Regions from separate parts of the Streptomyces sp. NBC_00057 genome, predicted to be linked through region 2. Evidence: riboswitches for the same ligand, from Rfam matches in the RefSeq annotation. Region 2 holds a riboswitch; each other region holds the start of a gene.

The links. Region 2 has a riboswitch for cyclic di-AMP ahead of OG953_RS36520 (C40 family peptidase). Riboswitches for the same ligand answer to the same signal wherever they lie in the genome.
Region 1: linked by a shared signal. The riboswitch ahead of OG953_RS06640 (peptidoglycan DD-metalloendopeptidase family protein) and the one ahead of OG953_RS36520 (C40 family peptidase) in region 2 are both predicted to bind cyclic di-AMP.
Region 3: linked by a shared signal. The riboswitch ahead of OG953_RS17135 (NlpC/P60 family protein) and the one ahead of OG953_RS36520 (C40 family peptidase) in region 2 are both predicted to bind cyclic di-AMP.

The regions. Positions count from the first base shown of each region.
Region 1 covers NZ_CP108256.1:1,367,477-1,377,010, reverse strand. The annotation lists gene OG953_RS06645 (alpha-galactosidase) at 1-1,017, shown strand, start outside; cyclic di-AMP (ydaO/yuaA leader) riboswitch at 1,310-1,468, shown strand; gene OG953_RS06640 (peptidoglycan DD-metalloendopeptidase family protein) at 1,474-2,433, shown strand; gene OG953_RS06635 (SGNH/GDSL hydrolase family protein) at 2,623-3,468, shown strand; gene OG953_RS06630 (IS1182 family transposase) at 3,532-5,112, shown strand; gene OG953_RS06625 (IS1634 family transposase) at 5,327-6,925, shown strand; gene OG953_RS06620 (STM4011 family radical SAM protein) at 7,002-7,880, opposite strand; gene OG953_RS06615 (STM4012 family radical SAM protein) at 7,889-9,253, opposite strand; gene OG953_RS06610 (STM4013/SEN3800 family hydrolase) at 9,250-9,534, opposite strand, start outside.
Region 2 covers NZ_CP108256.1:7,722,954-7,732,487, forward strand. The annotation lists gene bioD (dethiobiotin synthase) at 1-176, opposite strand, end outside; gene OG953_RS36480 (adenosylmethionine--8-amino-7-oxononanoate transaminase) at 178-1,482, opposite strand; gene bioB (biotin synthase BioB) at 1,475-2,641, opposite strand; gene OG953_RS36490 (8-amino-7-oxononanoate synthase) at 2,784-3,926, shown strand; gene OG953_RS36495 (DUF397 domain-containing protein) at 3,919-4,125, opposite strand; gene OG953_RS36500 (helix-turn-helix domain-containing protein) at 4,150-5,010, opposite strand; gene OG953_RS36505 (ATP-binding protein) at 5,215-5,646, shown strand; gene OG953_RS36510 (LysR family transcriptional regulator) at 5,690-6,628, opposite strand; gene OG953_RS36515 (LysE family translocator) at 6,701-7,336, shown strand; gene OG953_RS36520 (C40 family peptidase) at 7,420-7,893, opposite strand; cyclic di-AMP (ydaO/yuaA leader) riboswitch at 7,897-8,069, opposite strand; gene OG953_RS36525 (hypothetical protein) at 8,518-8,826, opposite strand; gene OG953_RS36530 (ATP-dependent Clp protease proteolytic subunit) at 8,834-9,469, opposite strand.
Region 3 covers NZ_CP108256.1:3,708,514-3,718,047, reverse strand. The annotation lists gene OG953_RS17170 (DoxX family protein) at 103-621, shown strand; gene OG953_RS17165 (PspC domain-containing protein) at 778-2,115, opposite strand; gene OG953_RS17160 (PspC domain-containing protein) at 2,329-3,627, shown strand; gene OG953_RS17155 (LuxR C-terminal-related transcriptional regulator) at 3,611-4,306, shown strand; gene OG953_RS17150 (GNAT family N-acetyltransferase) at 4,308-5,081, opposite strand; gene OG953_RS17145 (NlpC/P60 family protein) at 5,122-6,159, opposite strand; gene OG953_RS17140 (hypothetical protein) at 6,517-6,870, shown strand; gene OG953_RS17135 (NlpC/P60 family protein) at 6,952-8,109, opposite strand; cyclic di-AMP (ydaO/yuaA leader) riboswitch at 8,108-8,273, opposite strand; gene pcrA (DNA helicase PcrA) at 8,531-9,534, shown strand, end outside.

The sequences.
Region 1 (9,534 bases), 6.4 Mb from region 2:
AATCCGGACCGCTTTCCCGGCGGACTGAAGCCGCTCGCCGACGAAGTGCACGGACTCGGCATGCAGTTCGGTATCTGGGTCGAGCCGGAAATGGTCAATGCCGACAGCGATCTCTATCGCGCGCACCCCGACTGGGTGCAGCATTTCCCCGGGCGGGCGCGGACCGAGTTCCGCAATCAACTGGTGCTCAATCTGGCCCGCACCGATGTGCAGAACTATCTGTGGGAGCAACTGGACACACTGCTCTCCAGTACGCCCGTCGACTATGTGAAATGGGACTTCAACCGCAGCTTCACCGACGCGGGCTGGCCGGGTGAGGAGTATCAGCAGAAGCTCTGGATCGAGCACGTGGACGCCCTGTACGCGCTGATCGACCGGCTCCGGGCCGCGCACCCCTCCGTCGCCTTCGAGTCCTGCTCGGGCGGCGGCGGCAGGATCGACCTGGGGATTCTGTCCCGTACGGACCAGGTGTGGACCTCCGACAACACCGACCCGCTCGACCGCCTCACCATCCAGGAGGGCTTCGGCCAGATCCATCCGGCCCGGGTGATGGCCGCCTGGGTCACCGACAGCCCGAATGTCCAGCTCAACGACAGGGTCAGCTCACTGCGGTTCCGTTTCGTGAGCGCGATGGCCGGTGTGCTCGGGGTCGGTGGGGACCTCACCGAGTGGAGCGAGGAGGAGCTGGCCGAGGCGCGGACCTGGGTGGATCTCTACAAGGAGATCCGGCCGGTGGTGCAGCACGGCGCGCTGTACCGGCTGCGCGCCCCGCGCGGCGGACTCAGTGCGGTCCAGTACGTCCACGGGGACGAGACCGTGGTCCTGATGTGGCTCGAGGCGCAGAGGTACGGGGAGCGGCCCCCGGCCCTGCGGTTGCGCGGGATCGACCCCGCGGCGACGTACACCTGCCTGGACACGGGGGCCGTGCACCACGGTTCGGTACTGCTGCATCAGGGGCTGCACACCGGGCTTCGGGGGGATCTCGATGCGCGGGTGCTGAGGCTGCGACGCGAATGATGGGCATGACATGTCCGTAATCTGTGCATTTAGCTCAATACACCCCGCTTGCGCGGGAGATGGTGGCTCCCTCGTGAGCGGAGTCATATCCGTGACGGTGTGTGCTGGCGAGGCGGTCGGGTATTCCGTGCGCGGCGCGGAAAGCCAAGATCCTTAATCCACGGAGTGTGACCGGAATTCCGCGCCGATTTCCGAGCGCGGATTCCGGTGCGGAATCAGTGGCTTGTTATCGCCGTCCCGACTCGCTTACGGTCACCGTCAATCCGGACGGACCGCCTAATCCTGCCGCCGCCCGGAATTCGCACCCACTCATCGTGTGGCAGGAGCGGGGGAACCAGGTAGGCCGCCGATCGGAGAAATCCGGCCGGCTAGGGGTGAAGTCGCGCTCGGCGCGGCCGGGCATCTCCAGCCCGAACCCGACAGCTCACCTCGCAGGCGCCGGAGAGGAAGCACGTCATGTCCATATCGGGTAAGCACCGTCGTACGAAGTCCAGCACCATCGCCCGTGGCATCGCCGCCGCAGGCGCCGGTGGTGCCGTCATCGCACTGCCGCTGCTCGGCGCCACCGGTGCCCACGCCGCGCCGCAGTCGGCCCCGGCCGCCGCGCCGCAGTCGGCCTCCGCCGCCGCCACGCACGCCGCCCCGGCCAAGCCGGTCGCGCAGAAGCAGGCCGCCACCACGACGTACTCCGTCGTCTCCGGCGACTACCTGTCGAAGATCGCCACCGAGCACAACGTCAAGGGCGGCTGGCAGAAGCTGTACCAGGACAACCGCAAGGTCGTCGGTGAAGACCCCGGCCTGATCTTCCCGGGCATGAAGCTGACGCTCGGCGGCAAGGAGCCGGGCCACGCCGCGTCCACCGGCGCCGGCGCGGGCGCGGCCCTCCCGTCGAAGGCCCCCTCGGTGCCCTCGTCGGTCGTGGAGAAGTCCGCCCCGGCCAAGTCCGCCCCGGTCAAGGCCTCGACGGTCACGGAGTCCAAGACCTCCGCCCCGGCAGGCCGGAGCAACAGCTCCGGCTACACCCACCCGGTCCCCGGCAACCACACCACCGGATACCGCGCCTCCGGCTCCAACTGGTCCAGCGGCAGCCACACCGGCATCGACTTCCCCGTCTTCACCGGCACCGGCGTGAAGACCATCACCTCCGGCACCGTCGTCACCGCCGGCTGGGGCGGCGCGTACGGCAACCAGGTCGTCATCAAGCACGCCGACGGCCACTACTCGCAGTACGGCCACCTGTCCTCGATCTCCGTCTCCGCGGGCCAGACCGTGAGCACCGGTCAGCAGATCGGCCTCTCCGGCGCCACCGGCAACGCCACCGGCCCGCACCTGCACTTCGAGGTTCGCACGGGCCCGGCGTACGGCTCGGACATCGACCCGATCGCCTACCTGGCTTCGCACGGCATCTACGTCTGAGCCGAACGGCCGGGCAGTTGAGCGACAAGGCATGACCTGAGCAACACAGAAGGGGCAGTGCGCGACGGCGCACCGCCCCTTCTGCTTATTCCCCCTTTACCAAAACCTGACCTGGTGGTCTATCTCGCCACCCGTCAACCCCTTATTACGGTCGCGTAGGTCACATTCAGCGGTGCAGGATGAGCGTTTGTGGCAGACGATTCGAGAAAAAATCAACGTGGCGTCATCAACCGACATGGCGTCATCGGGTCGTACGCAGCGATTGGCGACAGCTTCACCGAGGGAGTCGGCGACCCCGGCCCGGACGGAACCTTCGTCGGCTGGGCGGACCGTTTCGCGGTACTTCTCGCGGACCAGCTCCCGGACCCCGATGCGGGGACGGGCACCGAAGGCTCCGCTCACGGGAATTTCAGGTACGCCAATCTCGCCGTACGCGGACGCCTCCTCGACCAGATCGTCGAGGAGCAGGTGCCGCGCGCCAAGGAGCTCGCACCCGACCTGGTGAGCTTCTGCGCGGGCGGCAACGACATCATCAGGCCCGGCACCGACCCCGACGACGTGGCCGAGCGCTTCGAGCGCGCGGTCGCCGAGCTGGCCGAATCGGTCGGAACCGTCCTGGTCACCACCGGCTTCGACACCCGAGGCGTTCCCGTGCTGCGCCATCTGCGCGGCAAGATCGCCACCTACACCGCCCATGTGCGGTCCATCGCCGACCGCTACGACTGCCCGGTCCTCGACCTGTGGTCGCTGCGGTCCGTCCAGGACAGGCGCGCCTGGGACGACGACCGGCTCCATCTGTCGCCCGAGGGACACACCAGGGTCGCGCTGCGCGCCGCCCAGGTCCTCGGCATCGATGTGCCGGTCGACCCCGACCAGGAATGGCCCCCGCAGGCACAGCGCGGCACGCTCGAAGTACGGCGCGACGACATCCACTGGGCCCGCGAGTACCTGGTCCCGTGGATCGGCCGGCGGCTGCGCGGCGAGTCCTCCGGCGACCATGTCGAGGCGAAGCGGCCGGACCTCCTGCCGCTCTAGAAGATTGCTGAAAATGTTGGGTTCTGGCCTCGCTCCGGGTGGAGTGGGGTCAGTCTTGTGTCCATGCAGGGGGAATGGGCTGGGGAGAGCGTCGGCGAGGACGTGTGGGAGACGTGCCGGGAGTTGATCCCGGTCGGGAGCGTGTTCGCGTTTCTGGCCGAGCATCGCGAGGCCCTCTTCCCCGGTGCCATGTTCGCGGACATGTATCCCTCGACGAACGGGCGTCCCTCGCTGCCGCCGCAGGTCCTGGCCGCCACGGTTGTGCTGCAGAGCCTGCACGGGCTCTCGGATTTCGAGACGGTGCAGGAACTGCGCTGCGACCTGCGGTGGAAGGCCGCGTGCGGACTCGGGTTGTACGACACTGCCTTCGATCCGTCGCTGTTGACGTATTTCCGCCGTCGGCTGCAGCGTTCCGGTGACCCGAACCGGTTGTTCGCCAAGGTCAGAGAGGTCGTCGCGGCCACCGGTGTGCTCAAGGGCAGGCAGCGCAGGGCGCTGGACTCCACCGTGCTGGACGACGCGGTCGCCACCCAGGACACCGTTACCCAGCTGGTCGCCGCGATCCGCCGGGTGATCCGTGTGGTCCCCGGCGCCCAGCAGGTCGCCGACCAGTGGTGCACCGCCCACGACTACACCGACCCGGGTAAACCGAAGATCGCCTGGAACGACGAGCATGCCCGCGCCGCTTTGATCGACGCCCTGGTCACCGACGCACTGAACCTGCTCGGCCGGCTGCCCGACCAGGAGCTGGGAGAGGCAGCGGCGCACGCGGTCGGCCTGCTCGCCCTGGTTGCCGGGCAGGACGTGGAACCCGCCGACGGCTCCGACGGGCGGGACGGCCGGTGGCGCATCGCCCGGCGCACCGTCTATGACCGCACCGTGTCCACGGTCGATCCCGAGGCCCGGCATATCCACAAGAACCGCTCCCGCCACCAGGAGGGCTTCCGTGCCCACGTGGCCTTCGAGCCCGAGGAAGGCCTGTTCACCGAGGTCGCCCTGACCGCCGGCAGCGGGGCCCATAACCACGAGGCGGCCGTCGCCCGGGATCTCCTCGCCGATGAGGAAGCACCGGTCACCGTCCTGGGCGACACCGCTTACGGCACCGGCGAGTTACGCGAACACCTGCAAGAACAGGGACACGACCTGGTTCTCAAGCCACCACCGCTGCGGCCGGCCGTCCCCGGCGGTTTCACCGCCGACGATTTCGACGTCGACACCACGAACGGCCAGGTCACCTGTCCGGCCGGACACACCGTCCCCCTCGGTCAGAGGCGCCAGGGCGGGGAACGCCAGGCCCAGTTCAAGAAACTGTGCACCGGCTGTCCACTGCGGGAACACTGCACGAAGTCCAAGACCGGCCGGGTCTTCACCGTCCACGTCAAGTACGACCTGCTCAAGGCCGCCCGCGATCACGCCGCCAACAGCCCCGGCTGGCAGGCCGAGTACCGCCGCTGGCGGCCACCGGTCGAACGGGCCATTGCCTGGCTCGTCGCCCGTGGCAACCGCAGAGTGCCCTACCGAGGCGTTCTGAAGAACGACACCTGGCTCCACCACCGCGCAGCAGCCCTCAACCTCCGCCGACTGATCCACCTCGGACTCACCAGGACCGGCGACACCTGGCACCTCATCCCGTCCACCGCATAGCGAAAGGGCCGCCCGGCCTGCGGCCGGACAGCCCCCACACAAGATTTTCAGCAGCTTTCTAGGCCCGGACTTCGCGGGTCGTTGATTCGTATGGTGTGACCGGCTCGGGGGTGTCCCCGAGCCGGGGTGTGGCGTTGGGTGGGGTGTGTCGATGTCTTCCCGGTCCCCGCGGCCACGGTCCCAGCGTCAGCGCTTTGAAGTAGCGGTGACGTCCGTGGTGGAGAAGCGTCTGGGCGCTCTGCCTGTCGCTGCCGAGTTTCTGCGCCGGCTGGATGTCGCCGGGATTGTCGACGAGGTCTGTCCCGGTGGCGCGAGTGCGCTGGTGACGCACGGGCAGGTGATCGAGGCGCTGGTGGCCAACCGGCTGACCTCGCCCGCGCCGCTGGTGCGGGTGGAGGACTGGGCCAGGTGCTGGGCGGTGGAGGAGGTCTTCGGGATCGAGCCTGGGCTGCTGAACGACGACCGTCTGGCTCGTGCTCTGGACGCGATCGCTCCGGAGCTGGAGAAGATCGCGGGCACGGTCGGGGCGCGGGCGATCGGTGAGTTCGGGATCGATGTGTCCCGGATGCACTGGGACATGACCAGCATGTCCGTGCACGGGGCCTTCCCGGTCCAGGGCCAGGACGAGGACTTCCCCGTCATCAACTACGGGCATCCCAAGGACCGGCGGGTGGACTTGAAGCAGGTCCAGGCCGGACTCGCGGTGTCGGCCGATGGTGGCATTCCGCTCCATGCCCGGGTCTTCGGCGGGGCGGCGGCCGAGGTCAGCCAGGTCGTCGGGGCGATGAAGGACCTGCGGGCCATGGCCGACGAGCAGGAGTTCCTGATGGTTGCCGACTCCAAACTGGTATCCTACACCAACATCTCCGCCCTGCTGGCGGCCGGGGTGCAGTTCATTGCCCCGGCCCCGGCCGCGCAGGTCAAGGACGACGTCTACGCCGCACTCGACTTCTCGCAGGCCACCGTCGTGGACTGGACACCGGACCGGGACGCGGACAAGCCGGCCGAACAGCGCGAGTTCTACCGTGTGCTGGAGGACACCCACACCCTGAACGGGCCCCGCAAGAGCGATCCGCCGCTCACCGTGCGGCGGATCCTGGTCCACTCCACCGCGAACGCCGCGGGCCAGCAGGCCGCCCGGGCCAAACGCCTGGCCAAGGCCGCCGAGGAACTCGGCAAGCTCACCGCCGCAGCCGGCGGACGGCACTACAAGACCGCCGAGAAGATCACCGCCCGCGTCGGGGTGATCGCCGCCAAGCGCCGTGTCACCTCCTGCCTGCGCTTCACCGTTACCGAGAACGAGCACGGCATCCCGGCCCTGGCCTGGCACTTCGACACCGGCGTCCTGGACACCGAAGCCGCCGTCGATGGCTGGTACGCCTTGCTGACATCCACCCCGGCCGAGCAGGCCGACCCGGACCAGGTCCTGATCCACTACAAGGGTCAGGGCGCGGTCGAGCGCCGCTACCACGACTTCAAGGGCCCCCTCGCGGTCGCGCCCGTCTTCGTCCAGCACAACCGGCGTGTCGCCGCCCTGATCCAGGTCATCTGCCTGGCCCTGCTCGTCTTCTGTCTGATCGAGCGGCAGGTCAGACGCGCACTCGGCCCCGAACAGACCATGATCGGCCTCTACCCCGACAACCGCCGGGTCCGCCCCACCGGCCGCATGATCTTCTACCATCTCGGCGAACTCACCCTGCGGATCGGCCACATCACCGATCCGCCCACCGTCCAGATCACCCGTGGCGTCCAACTCCACCTCCTCGATCTCCTCGACACCGACATCGGACAAACCCGCTGGCCACAAACCTGAAACAGCGACCCGCGAAGTCCGGGTCTAGGCGGTGTCCGCCACCGTGGTGCCCTCGCTCGCCGGACGGGCTGGAGGTTCAGGCCCGTCCGGCGAGGGGCGACAACGGGGATGCCGGTATCCGTTCCAGCACACCGCCCGCGAAGACGTCGTACAGCGGCAGCGTCTCCAGATGCACGTAGCCGATGTGGCAGTCGCAGACAGCCAGCGGACAGGCCCGCGGGCCGAGAGAGCGCCGGTAGCTCCCGTCGTAGAGGTTGCCGAGCTCTGCCGGGACGAAATGGCAGCGCCGCACAGTGCCGTCGCCGTCCACCGAGATGACCGACTCGCCCGTCCGGCAGGGCAGTCCGGCCGACCGGTGCGGATGTCGGCTGTACGGGAAGAGCGGGTCGAGGCCCGTCCACCGATCCGCTTCCTCGTCCGTATAGGTGTGCCCCTCCGCGGCGTTCACCCAGAGATAGACCTCGTCCGGCAGGGCGGCCCGCAACCGCCGCGCCTCGTCGAGATGGTCGTCGAGACCGACGACACCGACGCTGTGGCGGATGCCGAGCGCGGTCAGCTCCCGGCACTTGGTGAGGAACCGCTCGTACGGCGTCTGCCCCGGGTGGTACGTACACCAGAGCGCGATCTTCTCGCGGCCGGCGTCCCCCGCCTCGGCCAGCCACCCCGTACGGGTGCTGAGATTGGTCTGGATCGCGACCCGGCCGATGTGCTGCAGCTGCGCCAGCTCGACCAGCGCACGCCGGTAACAGGAGCGGACCAGACCCTCGCCCCACGGGGTGAACAGGACCGAGATACGGTCGCCGGTCTGCGCCGCGGCCCACGCTGTGAACCGCTCCAGCGCGGCGCGGTCGGCGCGCAGCTGCTCCCGGCTGTCGCGCCGCTTGGCGAACGGGCAGTACGGGCAGTCGTAGTCGCAGGACGCGAGCGGACCCCGGTAGAGAATGGTCAGGTCCATGGGCGCGCTCACTTCAGTTCGTACGCGGCCATCGCGGCCCGTACGCCGGGGGAGAAGAGTTCGGGGCCCAGCGCGTCGGAGTGGGCCAGGCCCTCGGGGGAGAGCCGCAGCGGGCCGGACGCCCCGGCCGTCGCGTCGAGCCAGCCGCGTGCCTCGAACCGGGCCAGTTCAGCGGGGAAGTCGTCGGCCGGGGAGGTGCCGAACCGCTTCCGGTAGTCGGCGGGTTGCAGCCCCTCGGCCTGGAGGACGGACTGCAGGACGTGGCGGCGACGCGCCTCGTCGCCGTCGACGTACCGTCCGACCTCGGCGCGCGAGAAGTCCTCGGTCGCGGTGTAGCCGTCGATGATCGCCCGCACCTCACGCATCTCCACCGCGTAGTCGAAGGAGTAGTGCAGCTTCGAGGTGTACGAACGGGCGCCGCACCCCAGGCCGATCATGCCGTCGGTCTGGCAGGCATAGTCGTCGGGGCCGTCCGTCCGCGGGGCGTCGGCGCGGCGGAACATCCGCATGGACACCTGCTGGTAGCCGTGGGCGAGGAGATGGTCCCGGCCCGTGCGGTACAGCCGCAGCCGCTGTTCGTCCCAGGCGGCGCCCGCGGCTGCCTCGCCGTCGGCGCCGAGCCGCCCGAGACCGGTCAGCGGGCGGACATACAGCGGATAGAGATACAGCTCCTCCGGCTGCCAGCCGAGCGCCGCGTCCAGCGAGGTGCGCCAGCTGTCCTCGGTCTGCCCGTCGATGCCGTAGATCAGGTCGATGTTCAGGATCGGGATGCGGGCATCACGTATCCGGTCCAGCGCCGCCTCCACATCCGCGCGGCGCTGCGGTCGCACGGCGGCACGTGCCTCGGCTTCGACGAAGCTCTGCACGCCGATGCTGATCCTCGTCGTCCCGCGGTCGGCGAGGACAGCCAGCCGGTCGGCTGTCGCGGTCGACGGCGATGTCTCGACCGACAGCGGAACGGACCGCAGATCGGCGCCCATCCGCTTCTCCGCGATGTCGCAGAGCCGCTCCAGCTCCGCCGCGGTCAGGAACGTGGGAGTGCCCCCGCCGAACGCCGCCGCTGCGAAACGCACCGGCTCGGCGTCCCCCAGCGCGTCGCGGACGGCGGTGGCCTGCCGGTCCAGAGCATCGAGATACCGGGTCGTCAGCTCGTCGGGAGCGCCGATCCGGGTGAAGAGATTGCAGAAGCCGCAGCGGACCTCGCAGAAGGGTATGTGGAGATAGAGCGAGAGCGCATCCTTGCGTTCGGCCGCCCACAGCTCGCGCAACGCCGGCCGGTCGGCCAGGGGACGATAGGCGGTCTTGTGCGGATAGGCGTAGACATAGCTCTGGTACGGGCGGGTGATCTGCGAGACGGTCGTGGTGCGGCTCATGGTGCGGTGGCCCCCGGTTCCAGGAAGAAGTGCGCGTACGGAACGGTCCATACGGACTCGTGACCGAGCCGGTGACCGGTGTAGCCGTCATCCCCGTACGCCGTTCCGTGGTCGGAGCAGACGATGGCGAAACAGCGGCGACGGCTGCTCGCGGCGGCGAAGAGCCGGCCGATGTGGGCGTCGACGTACTCCAGGGCGGCGGCATGGGTGGCGCGGGAATCGCCCGCCTCGCGTGTGGCCCCCGGCTGGTGGAACCAGTTGGGCTGGTGCATGGCGGCCAC
Region 2 (9,534 bases):
TGGCCGCCCGCCAGCCGTGCCACCTCTGCGGCATCCCCGGGCTCGCCGGGGGCCAGGCCCGTCTGGGCGGGCTTGAGCACCGCGACACTGCGATCCCGGCACGCCGCCGCCACGGCCGCGGTCACGACCGTCTTGCCGATCTCCGTGCCCGTACCCGTCACCACCAGAACCGTCATCTCAGCCCTCCCGCGCAGCCGCGCACACGGCGCGGGAGATCCGCGCCACATCCTCGTCACCGGTCACATACGGCGGCATCGTGTAGACGAGATCGCGGAACGGCCGCAGCCACACGCCCTCCCGTACCGCCGCCCGGGTCGCGGTCTCCATGTCCACCTGGTGATCGAGCTGTACGACGCCGACAGCGCCCAGCACCCGCACATCCCGTACCCCGGGCAGCTCCGCCGCCGGGGCGAGACCGTCCCGCAGCCCGCCGCCGATCCGCTCGACCTCTTTCTCCCAGTCCTGGCCGAGCAGCAGGTCGATGGAGGCGCACGCCACCGCGGAGGCGAGCGGATTGCCCATGAACGTGGGCCCGTGCGCCAGCACCGGCACCTCGCCGCGCGAGATGCCCTCCGCCACCCGTGCGGTGCACAGCGTCGCCGCCATCGTCAGATAGCCGCCGGTCAGCGCCTTGCCCACGCACATGACGTCGGGCGAGATCCCCGTATGCTCCGCGGCGAACAGCTTCCCCGTACGGCCGAAACCGGTGGCGATCTCGTCGAACACCAGCAGCACGTCATGCGCATCGCACGCCTCGCGCAGCACTCGCAGATAGGCGGGGGAGTGAAACCGCATTCCGCCCGCGCCCTGCACCACCGGCTCCACGATCACCGCGGCCAGCCGGTCGGCGTGCTCCGCGATCAGTTCCCACAGGTGTCGTACGTACGTGGCATCCGGCTCCGCGTCGAAGCCGGCCGGCGGCTCGTCCGCGAAGATCTGCCGGGGCAGTACGCCCGACCACAGCTCGTGCATGCCACCTTCGGGGTCGCACACCGACATCGGCTGCCAGGTGTCCCCGTGATAGCCGCCGCGCCAGGTCAGCAGCCGCTGCTTGGCCGGCCGCCCGGCCGAGCGCCAGTACTGCAGACACATCTTCACCGCGACCTCGACCGACACAGACCCGGAGTCGGCGAGGAAGACATGCTGCAGCGGCTCCGGGGTGATCTCGACCAGCCGCGTGGCCAGCCGCACGGCGGGCTCATGGGTGAGCCCGCCGAACATCACATGACTCATCCGGTCCAGCTGACCGCGTGCCGCTTCATTGAGTACCGGATGGTTGTAGCCGTGCACCGCCGACCACCAGGACGACATGCCGTCGATCAATTCGTGCTGCCCGTGGGCCGGTTCGGCGAGCCGGAGCCGTACCCCGGACGCGGACTCCACGACCAGCGGCTCCTGGCGCCCCGGCATCGGGCCGTACGGATGCCAGACGTGGGCCCGGTCCAGAGACCGCAGTTCGGCCGGGGAGAGGGCCTCAGGCATTGGGGGCGAGATCCGTACCCGCGCCGCGACGGCGGACCGCCACCAGATCCGTGCGTGCAGCCGGAATCTCGCTGGGCTCGGCAGCGGCTTCTGCGGGTGCGTCGCCACAGGGTGCACACCCGCCGTCGTGCGAACCACAGCCGCCACCCGCCTGCGCACGGTGCGCAGGCAACGTCGTCGTCCCCGCTCCCTCCACCTCGAAACCGGCGTCCGCGATCATGTCCAGATCCGCCTGCCCCGCCTGTCCCTCACTGGTGAGGTAGTCGCCCAGGAAGATCGAGTTGACCAGGTGCAGTGCGAGCGGCTGCATCGAGCGCAGATGCACCTCGCGCCCGCCCGCGAGCCGCACCTCCACGTCCGGGCAGACGAACCGGACCATCGCCAGAATGCGCAGACACCGCTGCGGGGTGAGGTTCCACTCCTCGGCCAGCGGAGTGCCCTCGAACGGGATCAGGAAGTTCACCGGCACCGAGTCCGGGTCGAGCTCGCGCAGCGAGAAGACGACATCGACCAGATCGGCGTCGCTCTCACCCATCCCGGCGATCAGCCCGGAGCACGCCGAGAGCCCGGCGGCCTGCGCCTGCTGCACGGTCTCCACCCGGTCCGCATAGGTGTGGGTGGTGGTGATGTCCCCGTACGTCCCCTCGGACGTGTTGAGGTTGTGGTTGTACGCGTCGGCGCCCGCCGACCGCAGCCGGTCGGCCTGTCCGTCGGAGAGCAGACCGAGGCAGGCACACACCTCGACGCCCTCGTGTCGCTCCTTGATCGCCTCGATGGTCTCCGACACCCGGTCGACATCCCGGTCCGTCGGACCGCGACCGCTGGCCACCAGGCACACCCGCTTGGCGCCACCCGCCACCCCGGCGGCGGCGGCCTTCGACGCCTCGTCCGGTTTCAGCCAGGTGTACTTGAGGATCTCGGCCTTCGAGCCGAGCCGCTGCGAGCAGTACGAGCAGTCCTCGGGGCAGAGCCCGGACTTGAGATTGACCAGATAGTTCAGCTTCACGCGCCGCCCGAACCACTGACGGCGCACCTTTCCGGCCGCGGCCACCACTTCGAGCAGGTCGTCGTCGGAGGTCGCCAGTACGGCGAGTGCTTCTTCGCGGGTCGGCAGTTCGCGCCGCAGTCCCTTGTCCACCAGCGTGTTCAGGAGGTCCATGGCGTTGATCCTGGCCTACGGCACCGCCCGCAGCCAAGGAGGAACCGGACAAGAGAGCCCGTCTGGGGTGTGTGTATTGCCACACCATGACCTGCTGCGCGCCCGGTTAGGGTCTGTGAGCTGCCTACAAAAGGGACCGCTCATGCCCTTCGCCCCGTTCGACTGGATCGACGACGAGGCGCGCCGCCGCGCGGACGCCGGACTCGTCCGCTCGCTCCGCCCCCGGCCCGCCGAACCAGAACTTCTGGACCTCGCGAGCAACGACTATCTGGGCCTGACCCGGCACCCCGAGATCACCGCTGCCGCGGCCGAGGCCGCGTGCCGGTGGGGAGCGGGGGCGACCGGATCGCGGCTCGTCACCGGCTCCACCGCATTGCACGCCGAACTCGAACGCGAGCTGGCCGATTTCTGCGGTTTTGAGGCGGCCCTGGTGCTGTCATCGGGCTACGCGGCCAATCTCGCCGCCCTCACCGCGCTCACAGGCCGCGGCTCGCTGATCGTTTCCGACGCGGGAAACCACGCCTCGATCGTGGACGGTTGCCGGCTCTCCCGGGCCCAGACCGCCGTCGTACCGCATGCCGATCCCGATGCCGTGCGCAAGGCCCTGCAGGCACACGGGGGACGCGCGCTGGCGGTCACCGACTCGGTCTTCTCGGTCGACGGCGACGCCGCGCCGCTGCCCGAACTGGCCGATGCCTGCCGGACGGAGGGCGCCGCACTGCTCGTCGACGACGCGCACGGCCTCGGAGTGCTGGGCGAAGGCGGCCGGGGTGCGCTCGCCGCCGCCGGTCTCGCGGGCGGCGAGGGAATCGTCACCACGCTCACCCTCTCCAAGTCCCTGGGCAGCCAGGGCGGGGCGGTCCTCGGTCCGGCCCGGGTCATCGAACACCTGGTCAACACGGCCCGTACGTTCATCTTCGACACAGGCCTCGCACCGGCCGCGGCGGGCGCGGCTCTCGGGAGCCTGCGGCTGATCCGTCGCGAGCCGGCACGCGCAGGCAGGGCCCGTGCGGTCGCCACCGCTCTGTACGAGCGGCTGACCGAGGCCGGTCTGACCGCCGTTCGCCCCGACGCGGCCGTGGTCTCGGTGCGGGCACCCTCGGCGGACGCGGCGGTGCGCTGGGCGGCCGACTGTCGCGCCGCGGGAATCGCGGTGGGATGCTTCCGGCCGCCATCGGTGCCGGACGGTGTCTCCCGGCTGCGGCTGACAGCGCGAGCCGATCTGACCCAGGAGCAGATCGCCACCGCCGTGGCGATCGTACGGCGGACCGCTCCCGTCAGCTGACCGAACCCCGGTGCAGACCGGAGACGAAAGATGTCCAGGCCGCCGCGGAGAACCGCAGCGGTGGCCTGGATACATCCTTGGAGTCCCGCACGGCCAGCCGCCCGTCTCCGAACGGCGCGGCCTCCACGCAGTTGTTCATACCCGTGCTGCGGCTGCTGCGCCGCCACCGTAACTCGTGCTGTGCGAGGCAATCCGACATGAGCCCCCCTCGGGCAGTCCGGGGTCACCGACCGTCGCGGTCGATCGCGGCGATGAGGTCCAACGAGTGCTCCGGCGACAGCGCGTGCGCCTGCATCGTGCGGAAGGCCGAGCTGTACGCCTCAAGGTCTTCTTTCCGCTCCAGATAGAGGCTACTCGTCAAATGGTCGAGAACTACCACGTCCAGATCAGAAGTGTTCGGAAATGAGAAGATAACGAAAGGGCCGGTGAGGCCGGCGTAGCCACCGACCGAGAAAGGCAGCAACTGAAGTTCTACGTGGGGAAGTTGAGCCACGCGAGTCAGATGGCGCAGCTGGTTTCTCATCACCCGGCGCCCGCCGACCTCGCGCCGGAGCACCGCCTCGTCGAGCACCGCGCTCAGTCGCAGTGGCGGATCGGTCCGCAGCACCCCCTGCCGGGCCAGCCGCACCTCCACCAGCGAGTCCAGCTGGCCGGTGGGTAACCCGTCCAGCGCGGCCCGGGTCACCGCACGTGCGTAGTCGGCCGTCTGCAGGAGCCCCGGCACCACCGAGGTCTCCAGGGTCCGCGCGGTCCGCGCCTGGGACTCCAGGCTGATGAAGTCGCGGTACTGCGGCGGGATCAGACCGCGATAGGCATGCCACCACCCGGTGCCGCCACCGCCCGCCGAACCCGCCAGCGCCGCCAGGAGCGTCCGCAGCTGCGGGTCGTCCACGCCGTACGCGTCCAGCAGCCGGGTCACATCGGCCGGTCGCACCCCACTGACACCGGTCTCGATCCGGCTCACCTTCGACTGGTGCCAGCCGAGCATCCGTGCGGCGTCCCGGCTCGTCAGTCCGGACGCGTGGCGCAGACTCCGGAGCTCCTCCCCGAGCTTGCGGCGCCTCACCGCAGGGCCGTGCTGCATCTGCGGCCTCCCTCCCTCTTCTGCCGAGCGGACAGTGTGACGCCCGCATACGGTCTTGCGTGGCAGGGTTCACCGCATTGAGCGACAGATATATGCATATCTTGGTGGATCGCCGTAACGGAGGCCAGCATCGGTGGCAATCTGGCGCGAAGCACAACCGGGACCGGTCGCGGGTCGGTCCAAGTGGGAAAGGGACGGCTCGCCATGGCAGACCATCAGGAAGCAAGCGTCACTCTGCCGAGCGATCCGGTCTCGGTCTCGTCGGCCCGGAGATATGTGGCAAGGGTGCTGACCGAATGGGGTCTGGCCATCGACACGGAGTTCGCCGACAGCATCCGACTCATCGTCTCGGAACTCGCGACCAACGCCGTCCAGCACACCTTCGGACAGTCGCCCACCTTCACCGTGGACCTGAGGCTGGAGCGGGAGGAACAGCTGCATCTGGGTGTGACGGACAGTCACCCGCGCTGGCCCCGGCGGCTGCCCGCCGCCGTTCAGCAGGACAACGGACGCGGCATGGTGATCATTCGCTGTCTGGCCAAGGAGTGCGGGGGCCGGCTCACCGTCACCCCCACTGCCGACGGCGGCAAGACGGTCTGGATCGCGCTCCCATGGAGCATCCCCGTGCAGAGCTGACCGACCCTTCGATCCGCCGCCTCCCCGTCTCCCGATTGCGTGATCACCCGCCCTCGCCGCCCGACCGCTGCGCCGAGGCCGCGCGCCCGAACCCACTGCGCAACAGCGCCTGGAGTGTTGCCGCCGCGGCGCTCGCCCGGTCGCCGCGGTGCACCATCGAGATCGTCCGCCGGAACGAAGCGGGTTCCAGCCGCCGCACGGACAACGGCGTCGACGACATCGCGGCCACCATCTCAGGTACGACCGCCATTCCGATGCCCGCGCTGACCAGCGCACATACCAGCGCGTAGCCGGGCGACTCGCAGACCACGGCGGGTGTCGCACCTGCTTCGGCCAACGCCTGCTCCACCCCACGGCGCGGTGGATGCGTCGGCGCGCTGCTGATCAGAGGCCGCCCCGCAAGTTCCGTCACCGGCAGTCTCCCGGTGGCCTCGGACAGCATCTGCCCGACCGCCGTGATCAGGACCAGTTCCTCGACCAGCAGCGGTTCGGCGAATACCCCGGAGGGCCAGGCCGCTGCGGCAGCCGGCTCGTACACATGGGTCAGCGCGAGATCGACCTCGCCCGCGGCCACCGCCGCGACCCCGTCCGGCGGCTCGTACTCGGTGACCGCCAGCTCCACATCCGGGTGGGCGCGACGGAAGGCGCTCAACACCGGCGGCAACAGATGGATGCCCGCAGTGGTGAACGTGCCGACCCGGAGGCGTCCGCCGGAGAGTCCGGAGAGACGGGCCAGTTCGTGGCGGGCCAGGTCCATCTCGTCGAGGATCCGACGTGCGCGTCCGACCAGCAGCTCACCGGCGGCCGTGAGGCGGGCCCCTCGGTGGTGGCGCACCAGCAGTGCGGCGCCCGCCTCCCGCTCCAACTTGGCGATCTGCTGGGAGAGCGCGGGCGCGGTGTAGCCGAGTCGGGCGGCGGCCCGGGTGATCGATCCGGCCTCCGTTACTGCCACCAGCGCCGCGAGCCGTGTCGGGTCGTACATTAAGCGTTCCTTTTGGCAGACCCAGAAGATTGCAAGTACACGCTAAAGGCTCTGCCGGGCCAGGGTGGATCCATGGACGCACAATTGATCGCCTTCATCGGGGTCGCCGCCGGCATGGTCGCGCTGCCGGGCGTGGACTTCACCGTCGTCGTACGCAACGCGCTCGCCTCCCGGTCAACGGGGGTGGCGACCGCGCTGGGTGTTGCCGGTGGACTCCTCGTGCACACCGCGCTGGCCGTCGCCGGGCTTGCCGCTGTGCTGGTGACGATGCCCGTCCTGTTCCGCACCGTTCAGCTGCTCGGCGGGGCCTACGTCCTCTACCTCGGCATCAGCGCCCTGTACGCGGCACGGCGCCGCACCACGGGCAGGGCGGGGGAAGCCGAGGGCGAACCAGCGGGCCAGGGAACCGTAGGCGCGCTGCGCCAGGGCTTCCTCACCAACGCCCTGAATCCCAAGGCGCCGGTGCTCTTCCTGAGCCTGCTGCCGCAGTTCGTTCCCGACGGGCAGCCGCCGCTCCCGAGAACCTTGCTGCTCGCAATGATCGTGGTGCTGCTTGCGCTGATCTGGTTCACCGCGGTCGCCCTCCTGGTGGACCGGCTGGGCCGATGGCTGCGTCGGCCGCGTACCGCCCGCGCCATCGAGGGCGGCAGCGGCGCGGCGCTCACCGGTCTGGGGCTGGTGCTGGTGTCCGGCCCCTTGCTGCACTGAGTAACGAGCGGGTCGGCGGCGGGGACCAGGGCCTGTCCGGCGGATCACGGCCGGGGGCGCGGGCCTGATCCGCCGGACAGGCATCAGCGGACCCGCCCGTAATAGACGCCCTTCGTCCAGATCTTCTCCAGCCGGACCACTGCGCCGGTCCTCGGCGAGTGCCAGATCCTGCCCTTACCGGCGTAGATCCCCACGTGGTAGATGCTGCGGCCGTAATGGAAGAAGACCAGGTCGCCGCGTTGCCTGTGCGAGGCCGAGATATGGCGGGTCTTGTTGTACTGCTGCTGGGCCGTGCGCGGGAGCTTCTTGCCCGCCTTCTTGAACGAATAGACCGTCAGACCCGAGCAGTCGAAGCGGTTGGGGCCGGTGGCCCCCCACCCGTACGGCGATCCCTTCTTCGACGCGGCGATGTTGAGTGCCTTCATCGAGAGGGTCGCTGCCCGGGCTTGCGGCGTGGCGCCCGGGGCAAGCATGGTGCCGCCGACGGCGGCCAGTGTCAGAACCGAGGCCGTGCCGGCCCGGGCGAGCAGAGACGGGACATGAACCTGCGCAGTCATGCGCAACCCTTCGTCAGCCGCCTGTGAAGGGTGACCTGTCGGGTTCGGGCTGGCGAAGTTGCCCGGCCGCGCTCGGCGGCTTCACCCCGAGGGTCGACCGATGTTCCGGTCGACCCGTTGTGCTCGGGTCCTCCACTCCTGCCGATCCACTTCTGTCGACCAGGCATCCGGACGGCGGCAGGACTCGGCGTCCGCCCGGACCGCCCCGCCGCGGTGGCGGGGGCTTGTCGTCCCAGGGATCTTGACGCACCGACTGCCGGATTTCCGAAAGGAAACGACGATATGTGAGTCTCCTCGCGGATGATCCGTTCGAGTGGGGCTGATGATTTCGAAGACCGCGCCGGTCACTCGGACCGGTCTCGTACCAGGGACGGAATGACGGATTCCGCTCGCTGCCCTCGCAAAAAAACGCAAGTTGAGATGTCGCTCGCGAGGGGGAATCCCTACGCCGAACGAGCTAGGAATTTCGATTTGCCTGCCGGGCGTGTCGTGCAGGGGAGTTGAGCGAAGTCCGTCGGGGTCGGGGTCGGGGTCGGGGTCGGAGTGAGCTGAGCAAACCCCGTCGGAGGTGAAGGCAGGGGGAGTTGGCCGGACCCGGCCGCGGCCGGAGGCGAAGTTGGCTGATCAACTCGCCTGAGCGGGGGGTACGGTGACGCGTCCCGCCCGCCGTTCCCCGTCCAGCACGCGCAGCGCCCGCGCCAAGGTGGCGGCGTGGATCTGCGCCTCGCCGCGCTCATGCATCAATGCGAGGGCGTCCCGCAGCGCACCCGCCCGTGAGGCCAGTGCCTGTGCGGCGCGCAGTGCGGCGTAGGTGTCGCTGCCGCGGGCCGGGTTGATCCGGCCCAGTTGGTCCAGGACTTCGAGATAGCAGTCGATGAACTCCCCCTCGGCGCACGTCAGTGCGGGGAGCGGCGGCAACTCCGGTGGATGCACAGGGTGTTCACCTCGCGCTGTGCGGCGGGAGTGACGACTTCCGGTTCTCCGTGATGTGGTCCACCAGACCGTACGCCTTGGCGCCCGCCGCGTCGAGGATGAGGTCGCGCTCGATGTCGGTGGCGATCTGCCCTGTGCTGCGGCCCGTGTGACGGGCCAACAGTGTGGTGATCATTTCGCGGACCCGCTCCAATTCCTGTGCCTCGATCTGCAGATCGGACGGCTGGCCCTGAACCGGCTCGGTGAGCTCGGGCTGCTGCACGACGACTCTGGCGCCGGGCAATGCGTGCCGCCGGCCGGGAGCGCCCGCGGCGAGCAGTGCGGACGCGCAGGAACCGGCCTGGCCGAGGCAGTAGGTCTCCACCTCGCAGGCGAGGTACTGCATCGTGTCGTAGATCGCGGACATGGCTCCGAACGAGCCGCCGGGGGAGTTGATGTAGAGCGAGATGGGCCGGTCCGGGGCGTCGTGTTCCAGATACATGAACTGGGCGATCAGATCGGTGGCCGCGGTGTCGTCGACCGGGGTACCGAGGAAGACGATCCGTTCGGCGAGCAGCTTGGAGTACGGGTCGAGGGTGCGGGTCCCGTTGGTCGTGCGCTCGGTGAACTCGGGCAGCACGTAACGGGCGGTGGGGCGGAGCAGCATGGCGTTGCCTTTCCTCCGGGGCTGTACGGGGATCTGCACAAGCATCTGTAGAAAATGTACAG
Region 3 (9,534 bases), 4.0 Mb from region 2:
AGGGTGACAGATACCGGCCGACCGGACGCCCCAGCGGGTGAGCCGGGCGTCCACCGCGTACGTATGGTCTGTCGACGGGTCTACGGAAAGCGGGGCAGCCACATGCAGGACATTCAGGGTTACGGCACGAACGTACGCAGTCTGGGTGAGCCGAGAGGGCTCAAGGAGCTGGCGCGGGAGCATGCCCTGCTGCCGCTGCGGATCTTCCTCGGCATCACCTTCATCTACGCCGGGCTCGACAAACTGACGGACAGCTCCTTCTTCCACGCGAGCGGCGCCGGCTCCATCGGCGAGACGCTGCACGCGGTACGCGACTCGTCCGCGATCCCGGCCCTCGTCGACCTCGCGCTGAAGAACCCCGGCGCCTTCGGGCACGCCATCGCCATCGGTGAACTCGCCGTCGGCATCGCCACCCTCATCGGGCTGTGGGCGCGGCTCGCCGCGCTCGGCGGGGCGCTGATCTCGCTGAGCCTGTGGCTGACCGTGAGCTGGCAGGTCAAGCCGTACTACTTCGGCAACGACCTGGCCTACCTCATGGCCTGGCTGCCGCTGCTGCTCGGCGGGGCCGCGGCGTTCTCCGTGGACGCCTTTCTCGCGTCACGACGGCGACGGATCGTGTAGTTCACCCAGGTCGCGGTGGCGGCCAGCCAGAGGCCGCCGAAGAACAGCGGGAAGAAGAAGACCCACGGGGCGTCCCAGACCCCCGCGGCGTCCGCCGCGTATCCCGCTGCCAGAGCGAGCATGACCAGGCCCGCCACCGCCCGCCCCGGACGGATCTCATGACGCAGCACGGGTGACCTCCACCTGTCCGATGCCGACTTCGAGAGTGAGCTCGACCGTGCCGGCCGATTTGCTGCCCGGGGGTGGCGGAAGCGTCCTGCGCTCCTGCTGCGACGGATTGACGTCCACATCGCGCTGCCGGCTGTCCGGCGCCTCGCCCGTTTGGTTGACCGGCAGCGTGATGTCGCCGAGGCCCGCCCGCGCGTCCACCTTCACCGTCACCGCCTTCGGTACGACGACGACCGCGCGGCCCGCCCCGACGTTCACCCCCGTACGGACGGTGTCGCCCCGGGGAACCGTGATCTCGGTGAGGTCCAGCCGTGCCACCCCGGAGCCCAGTTCGTAGTGCGGCCGCACCGCCGCCACCGAGGCCGGCCGCCAGCTCTCCCGCATCCACTGGGTGGTGATGTCCTTCGGCAGCGCGGACGCGCCCGCCAGCAGGGCCGCCGTGACCATCGACAGCATGACCGTGCCGAACCCGGTCCGTCCGAGGAACGCACTGACCAGCATCCCGAGCCCGAACACCGCGAGCGCACCGGCCAGACCGATCTGCAGACTCGTGCCGAACGGCTGGGAGTCCCAGCTCAGCCCCGTGCCCAGACCGCCCGCGATCAGCGCGAACAGGAATACGAGACCGCCGATCGAGGTCGGGCCCCGGGTGCCGGCCTCCTGCGGGGGCGCGCGGAACGGGTCCTGAGGCGTCGCCCTCCGGGGGCGTACCGCCCGGCCGTCGAGCGTCACATCGGCCGGACCCCACAGATAGCCGGGGCCCACCGGACCCGAGGTGCCGTCCTTGACGATCGGATCCCGCCACCACGACGGGCTGCCCGGCGAGGGCGGAGCCTTCACCTCGGGCGGCGCGTCCGCCACCGCCTGCGCGGCCGCCGGATGCAGCGGGTCCTCGGGCGCCGCCGTCCTGCGGTTCTGCGTCCAGACGGCGAAACCGACGACCGCGAGCGACAGCATCGCGGAGAACGCCAGCGTGCCGCCGTTGCCCAGCATGGAGAGGAACAGCCCGCAGCCGATCAGTGCGAGCAGCACCGCGATCAGCGACGCGCCCTCGACGCGGCCGGACAGCAGCCGGCGAGCCTCGTTCTCGTCCTCGCCCTCCAGGGGGATCAGCAGCCAGGCGAAACCGTAGAAGATCAGACCGATGCCGCCGGTGACGGACAGCACACCGAGCACGATCCGGAAGATCACCGGATCGACGTCGCAGTACCGGCCGAGCCCGCCGCACACCCCGGCCACCACTTTGTGCCGCGGGCTGCGCCGCAGTTGCGGTCTCGGTTCGGGGGGAGGCGCGACACCGGGGGAGGCGTTCTGGGGAACGGTCATGGCTCCATGGTGACGGGCCGAGCGCGCGTCCGGGACCCGCGCCTACCCTGGCCGATCCCTGATATTGCCCCCGGCGGTCCCTTGGGGGAGGAGCCCGGAGCCCGGCTCCGCTGCTTCCGGCTGCTTCCCCGGTGAGGCCGCCGCGCACTCTCAGGGTCGAGTCGGGGGCGGACCCTGATGCCGTCGCCCGTACGGACATGTGACGATCGGGTCATGCCAGCCGCCACACCCCGAGCCACAAGCTCTCTCAACGCCGACCCGGAGGAGCCGTCGCTGCGCAAGCTGTACCGCAGCGCCGACGGACGGTTGCTCGGCGGTGTCGCGCGCGGTCTCGCCGGGCATCTCGGGCTGCCCGTCGCCTGGGTGCGGTTCGTCTTCCTCGGTCTGTTCTTCGCGGACGGCCTCGGCGCGCTGCTCTACGCCGTGTTCTGGATCGTCGTCCCGCTCGGTGTCGGTGGGGTGGAGGCGCCGCGCTCCGTCTTCGAGATCGCCCCGGACGGCAGACGCCGGCTCCGCAAACCCGACAAGGGCCAGGTCTTCGCCCTCATCGCGCTGTTCATCGGCGCCCTCATCTTCGTCGGCAACGTCGACATGGGCAGCGAGGCCGACCGTTACATCTGGCCCACGCTGCTGATCGGCGCAGGTTCCGTACTGGTGTGGCGGCAGGCGGACAACGCCCGGCGCGCCCGCTGGATGGAGGTCGGCAGCCGCCGCAGGGTCCTGCATCTGGCCCGGGGTCTTGCCGGGGTCGCGCTGGTCGGCCTGGGCCTGGCCGTCTTCATGGTGGTACGCGGCTCCGCGGCCCAGCTCGGCAACGTCCTGACCGCCGCGATCGCCGTCCTCACCGGCATCGCGCTGCTGGCCGGCCCCTACCTCGTCCGCATGACGCAGGACCTCTCCGAGGAGCGCACGATGCGCATCAGGGCCCAGGAGCGCGCCGAGGTCGCCGCCCATGTCCACGATTCGGTGCTGCACACCCTCACCCTGATCCAGCGCAACGCGGAGGACGCGGGCGAGGTCCGCAGGCTGGCCCGCGCCCAGGAGCGCGAACTGCGCAACTGGCTGTACAACCCCGAGGGCACCGGCAAGGACGAGGACGACGAACCCGAGACCCTCGCCGAGGCGGTCAAGCGTGCCGCCGCCGAGGTCGAGGACAAGCACGGCGTCCCGCTGGAGGTCGTCGTAGTCGGCGACTGCCCGCTGGACGAGAAGCTGGCCGCGCAGATGCAGGCCGCACGCGAGGCTATGGTCAACGCCGCCAAGTACGGTGGCGAGGGCGGCGCCGTGCAGGTCTATGCCGAGGTCGAGGGCCGCACGGTCTTCGTCTCGGTACGCGACCGGGGCCCGGGATTCGACCTGGATTCCGTACCGGGGGACAGAATGGGCGTACGAGAATCAATCATCGGCCGGATGCAGCGCAACGGCGGTACGGCGCGGCTGCGTTCGGTGCCCGGCGGGGGCACGGAAGTCGAGCTGGAGATGGAGAGGGCGAGCGATGACCAAGACCACTGAGGCGACCGGGGGCCCGGAGCGCCGGGTACGGGTCGTGCTCGTCGACGACCACCGGATGTTCCGCACCGGCGTCCAGGCCGAGATCGGCTGTACCGAGGAGACGGGTGTCGAGGTGGTCGGCGAGGCCGCCGACGTCGACCAGGCGGTCAGCGTCATCACGGCGACCCGCCCCGAGGTCGTCCTCCTCGACGTCCATCTGCCCGGCGGCGGCGGCGTCGAGGTGCTGCGCCGCTGTGCCCCGCTGATGGGCGCCGCCGAGAGCCCGGTGCGGTTCCTGGCGCTGTCCGTCTCGGACGCCGCCGAGGACGTCATCGGCGTCATCCGCGGCGGCGCCCGCGGCTATGTCACGAAGACCATCACCGGCACCGACCTGGTCGACTCGGTCTTCCGGGTCCAGGACGGCGACGCGGTGTTCTCGCCCCGGCTGGCCGGCTTCGTCCTCGACGCCTTCGCCTCCACGGACGCGCCGCCGGTCGACGAGGACCTGGACCGGCTGACGCAGCGCGAGCGCGAGGTGCTGCGGCTGATCGCCCGCGGCTATGCGTACAAGGAGATCGCCAAACAGCTGTTCATCTCGGTGAAGACGGTCGAGTCGCACGTCTCGGCGGTGCTGCGCAAGCTCCAGCTGTCGAACCGGCACGAGCTGACCCGGTGGGCGACGGCGCGGCGGCTGGTCTGATTCAGCCGGTCGCAGGGTCGGGGCCGAGCGAGATGTTCAGCTTCTCGCCGACCCGGCGGTAGCCGATCCCCGCGTAGATCCGCTCCACATCCGCGTCGCCCGGCTCCAGCCACACCACGCGGCAGCCCCGCTCGAAGGCGGTCGCGGTCAGGTGGGCACAGAGCGCGGCGCCGATGCCGCGGCGGCGGAAGGTGTCGGCGACGGCGAGGCCGGCCAGTTCGGTGAGGCCGTCGACCGGGACCGAGCAGCCGCCCGCGCCCGCCGGGACGCCGTCGACCGTGGCGAGGGCCGCGACCCCGCCGCCCCCGGCCGCCGCGCGCAGCCAGGCAGCCTCGCCGCCCTCGGGCTCGCCGGTCCCGCCGTATCCGTGGTGCTGGACGAGCGCGGCGGCGTCGAACTCCGCGTCGGTGACCGGTTCGGCGATCGTGAGGGAGTCCACCGGCTTCGGCGGCAGCAGGTCGCCCGGGGCGCAGGCCAGGACCGGGGCCCGGTTCTCGACGGTGAACCCGGCGGCGAGCAGCGCGGGTTCGACCGCGGGTGCCCAGCCGGGCAGAAACTCCAGCCGCGGCATCCGGTCGTACTCGCGGAACGCCGCGATCAGGGTGTCGAGGTCCTCCGCCGTCGGCTCAGTGTCCCGGTCGGGTATCGCGTAATTGGCGTACTTGATCGACCAGTTCGGGTTGTACCGCACGGTGAAGGGGCCGACCCGGAGATGGTCGGGGGAGCGCAGGGCGAGCGTACGGGCATGGGTCTGGACATCGAGGTCCATGGGCATGTGCGTTTGTCCTCCGGCCGGTTGATCGGAAGTCGGGAGCCTATGCCACCCGGGTCGCTCCGGCGAAGGGCATCTGGTCGATCGGCGCGATCCGGACCGGCGCTCCCGGGCGCGGGGCGTGGATCATCTGGCCGTTGCCGATGTAGAGCCCGACGTGACTGACGCCGGAGTAGAAGAACACCAGGTCGCCCGGGGCGAGTTCGGAGCGCGAGACGTGCTGTCCGGCGTTGATCTGGGTGTACGTGGTCCGGGGGAGCGAGACACCGGCGGAGCGCCAGGCGGCCTGGGTGAGCCCGGAGCAGTCGAACGAGGACGGGCCGGTCGCGCCCCAGACGTACGGCTTTCCGAGCGCCCCGTACGCGAACGCGATGGCCTCGGCGGCGCGGGCGTTGGGAGCCTGGACGGGACCGCGTGCGGTGCTGCGGTCGGCGGAGCGCGCGCTGTCCGAGCTCTCGTAGGCGGCGCGCTCGGCAGGGGGCAGGGTGGCGAGGAGCCGCTGCGCGTCGGCCAGTTTGGCCCTGATCGTCGCCTTGTGCTTCTTCAGCTCGGCCTGGCGGGATGCCAGCGCAGCCAGCTTTCCCTTGGCCTGCGAGCGCAGCTGGGCGATCCGGGCGACCTGCCGCTCCACCCCGTCGACCTCGGCGGCCCGGCGGTCGCCGATCCGGTCCACGTACGACGCGCGCTCCAGATACTGGTCGGGGTCGGAGGAGAGCGCCAGCTGTACGGCCGGGTCCAGGCCGCCGGTGCGGTACTGCGCGGCGGCGAGTGAACCCAGTGCGTCACGCGAGGCGTTGAGGCGCTCGGTCCTGCGGGCCGCCTCGTCGCGCAGGGTGTCGACGGCATCGGCGGTGGCGGTCGCCTTCTCCTTCGAGTCGTTGTACTGCTCGGTGGCGACTTCCGCGTCGTGGTACAGCCGGTCCACCTCCGCCCTGACCTGGGCGGGGGTGAGCTGGGGATCGGCGTGTGCGGAACCTGGCAGAGCGGCAGCGGTGGCGGCCCCGGCGATGGCGAGGGTGGCTGCGGTGAGGGCAGCAGAGCCGGTGTACGGGCGCTGCTTGGGTTTCCGGTGCGCTGCCACGGGGGCGTGCGTCCTTCCTGGCGACTGCCCGTCGGGGACTACCGGCGGGCCCGTCCGAGGTCCGGCGGCGGGTCACCAACAGGGGGAGCGGCCCGCCGCCGGATCTCTCGGCGGGGTGACCGGTTCGCCGTCCGGGTGCGGAGCGGCGGTGAAGCGGGTCACCTGGGTAGGGACGCTAAACCCGGGGCAGGGGGAAGAGTCGTAATGACGCCTATTGCCCGAATTTGGCGCGGCGCTGTCGCCAAGTGATCGGAAAATTACATCAAAGTCAGGCAATTGGTGCAGACGTGAGTGAATCGGTAGGAAGCCGTACCCGCCTGTGGAGTGGTGATATGGCCGGGGCTAGGCTGCGGACCCATGGACGTACTCATACATGTCTTCGTCGCCCTGCACATCATCGGCATCGCCTCCCTGCTGGGCGGTTTCCTGACCCAGATGAAGGCGATGGGCGCGGGCGCGGCCCGGTTCGTCCCGGCGATGCTGCACGGCGCACTGACGATGCTGGTCACCGGTGTCGCGCTGGTCGGGCTCAATGAGGCCGACGGCCACCACGTGAACAACATCAAGATCGGGGTCAAGCTGCTGCTCCTGGTCGTGATCCTCGCGCTCGTCTACGTCAAGCGGGACGAGGAGAAGGTCGACAAGGGCGCCTTCGCGGCGGTGGGTGGGCTGACGCTCGCCAACATCTTCATCGCCACGCTCTGGACCTGAGCCGGCCCGCGCCGCCCACGCTGCCGGACGGGCGTGGAATTCGAGCCCGTCCGGCAGCTGAAGGCGCAAGGGCGTGAGCCGCTACGACGGCCGCACGCTGCCGTAGATCGGCATGTAGTAGATCGACTCCTCGCGCACATTCGCCCCCGGCTTCGGCGCGTGGATCATCATTCCGTCGCCCTTGTAGATGCCGACGTGGCTGATGTCGTCGTAGAAGAAGACGAGGTCGCCCGGCTGCAGATCGGCCGTCGCGATCCGGGTGCCCGTCTCCACCTGGTCCCAGGTGGTGCGCGGGAGGTCGACACCCGCGGCCTTCCAGGCGGCCTGGGTGAGCCCGGAGCAGTCGTACGAGGACGGGCCCGTCGCGCCCCATACGTACGGCTTGCCGATCTGGGCCGCGGCGAAGGCGAGAGCCTTCTCCGCCTTGGTGGTGGCGCCGCTGTCCGAGCCGGTTCCGGTGCCCGTGCCCGTACCGCTGCCGGATTCCGCTTTCTTCGCGGCTTCCGCGGCCTTGCGGTCCGCCTCCGCCTCGGCGGCGGCCTGCTGCCGCGCCAGTTCCTCCGCCTTGCGCTTGGCCTCCGCCTCCTTCTTGCGCTCCAGTGCCGCGAGCCGCGCCTTCTCCTCGGCGGTCAGCTTCGACAGCATCGCGCGCGCCTCGCCCAGCTTCTTCTGGACGTTCTGCTTGCTGGTGCGCAGCGTGGTCTGTGTCGAGGTCAGCGTCTCCAGGCTCTGCACCGCTTCGGCACGCTTCTTCGACGCCTTGGCCTGCTGCGTACGGAAGTCCGTGACTGCCTTCTGCTGCTGACCGGTCATCCGGTTCATCAGCTGGTTCTGGTCGAAGTACGACTGCGGGTCGTCGGCCAGGAAGAAGGTGGTGCTCGGCGCGATGGAGCCGGTGCGGTACTGCGCGGCCGCGTAGGCGCCGAGCGTCCTGCGGGCGTCGTTGAGCTTGTCGGTGCGCTTGGCCACGTCCTCCAGCAGGGCGTTGACCTTGGCGCGCTGGGTGGCGGAGGCTTCCTTCGCCCGGTTGTACTGCTGGGTCGCGGTGCCCGCCTGCCGGTAGAGGTCGTCGACCTTCTTCTGTACGTCCTCGATGCTGGGCTTCGGGGCGGGGGCGGCCGTGGCGCTCTGTGTGGAGAGCAGCGTCACGGACGCCAGTGCCGCCGTGGTGAGCCCTACGGCCGGTGTGGTGGTGCGCACCCGGGTGCGCGGTTTGCGATGCGACGCCAAGGCCGGCATCTCCTTCCGTGGACCGCCTACCGGGTTAGCTGTCGGGTTCGGGCGGAACGGAAGGCTGCCCTACGGTCCGAGTGGGGGATAAGGACCGATTCACCCCGGTGCTGCGTGTGGGTCCCCGGTTCCGAACTCCCGCGAGGGCAGGCCGGATTCGGCGCGGGCGCCCGCTCGGCGTGGTTCGCCTCAGGGGGTACGGGCCGCCCGGTCGAGCACGCTAGCCAACCCGTGGTGCTGCTGTGAAGGTCGATGTTCGATATGCCCGATACGTTTTCGTGACCTCGATGAAGTGGGGCGGCCAGGGCCGACGAGGGCCCGAATTCCCTTACACGGAGTGGGTGGCCGCTGCCTTTGTGTGCCCGACCGTCGGGTGTGGTTCGCCATGCGGCCGTCGTGTGTCGTTGCGGCGGCCTAGACTCGACAAGCGATGAGCAGCCTCTTTGACGACAGCTTCCTGGCCGGCCTCCAGCACTCGGAGGAAGAGCCCCCGCCGCCCCCCGAGGACTCCGCACCCGAAGCGGTGCCGGAGGACCTCTTCGCGGGCGTATTCGACGGGCACCCGCCGCCCAGGGATGCGTACTACCGCGACGGCGCGCCCCGCCCCGTCATCGACTCCGCGGCGCTCCTCGACGGGCTGAACACCGAGCAGCGCGCCGCCGTGGTCCACGCGGGCTCCCCGCTGCTCATCGTCGCCGGGGCGGGCTCCGGAAAGACCCGGGTGCTGACCCACCGGATCGCCCACCTCCTCGCCGAGCGCGGGGTGCACCCCGGCCAGATCCTGGCGATCACCTTCACCAACAAGGCCGCGGGCGAGATGAAGGAGCGCGTCGAGCAACTCGTCGGACCGCGCGCCAACGCCATGTGGGTCATGACCTTCCACAGCGCGTGCGTACGCATCCTGCGCCGCGAGTCGAAGAAGCTCGGCTTCACCTCGTCGTTCTCGATCTACGACGCCGCCGACTCCAAGCGCCTGATGGCCCTGGTCTGCCGCGATCTCGACCTCGACCCGAAGCGCTTCCCGCCGAAGGCGTTCACGGCCAAGGTCTCCAACCTGAAGAACGAGCTGATCGACGAGGAGACCTTCGCCGGCCAGGCCGCGGACGGCTTCGAGAAGACCCTCGCCCAGGCCTACGCGATGTACCAGTCCCGGCTGCGCGAGGCCAACGCGCTGGACTTCGACGACATCATCATGACGACGGTCCATCTGCTCCAGGCCTTCCCCGACGTCGCCGAGCACTACCGCCGCCGCTTCCGGCACGTCCTGGTCGACGAGTACCAGGACACCAACCACGCCCAGTACACCCTCGTGCGCGAACTGGTCGGCCCGGCCGGCGAGGGCGACGCCCCCGCCGAGCTGTGCGTCGTCGGTGACGCGGACCAGTCGATCTACGCCTTCCGCGGCGCGACCATCCGCAACATCCTCCAGTTCGA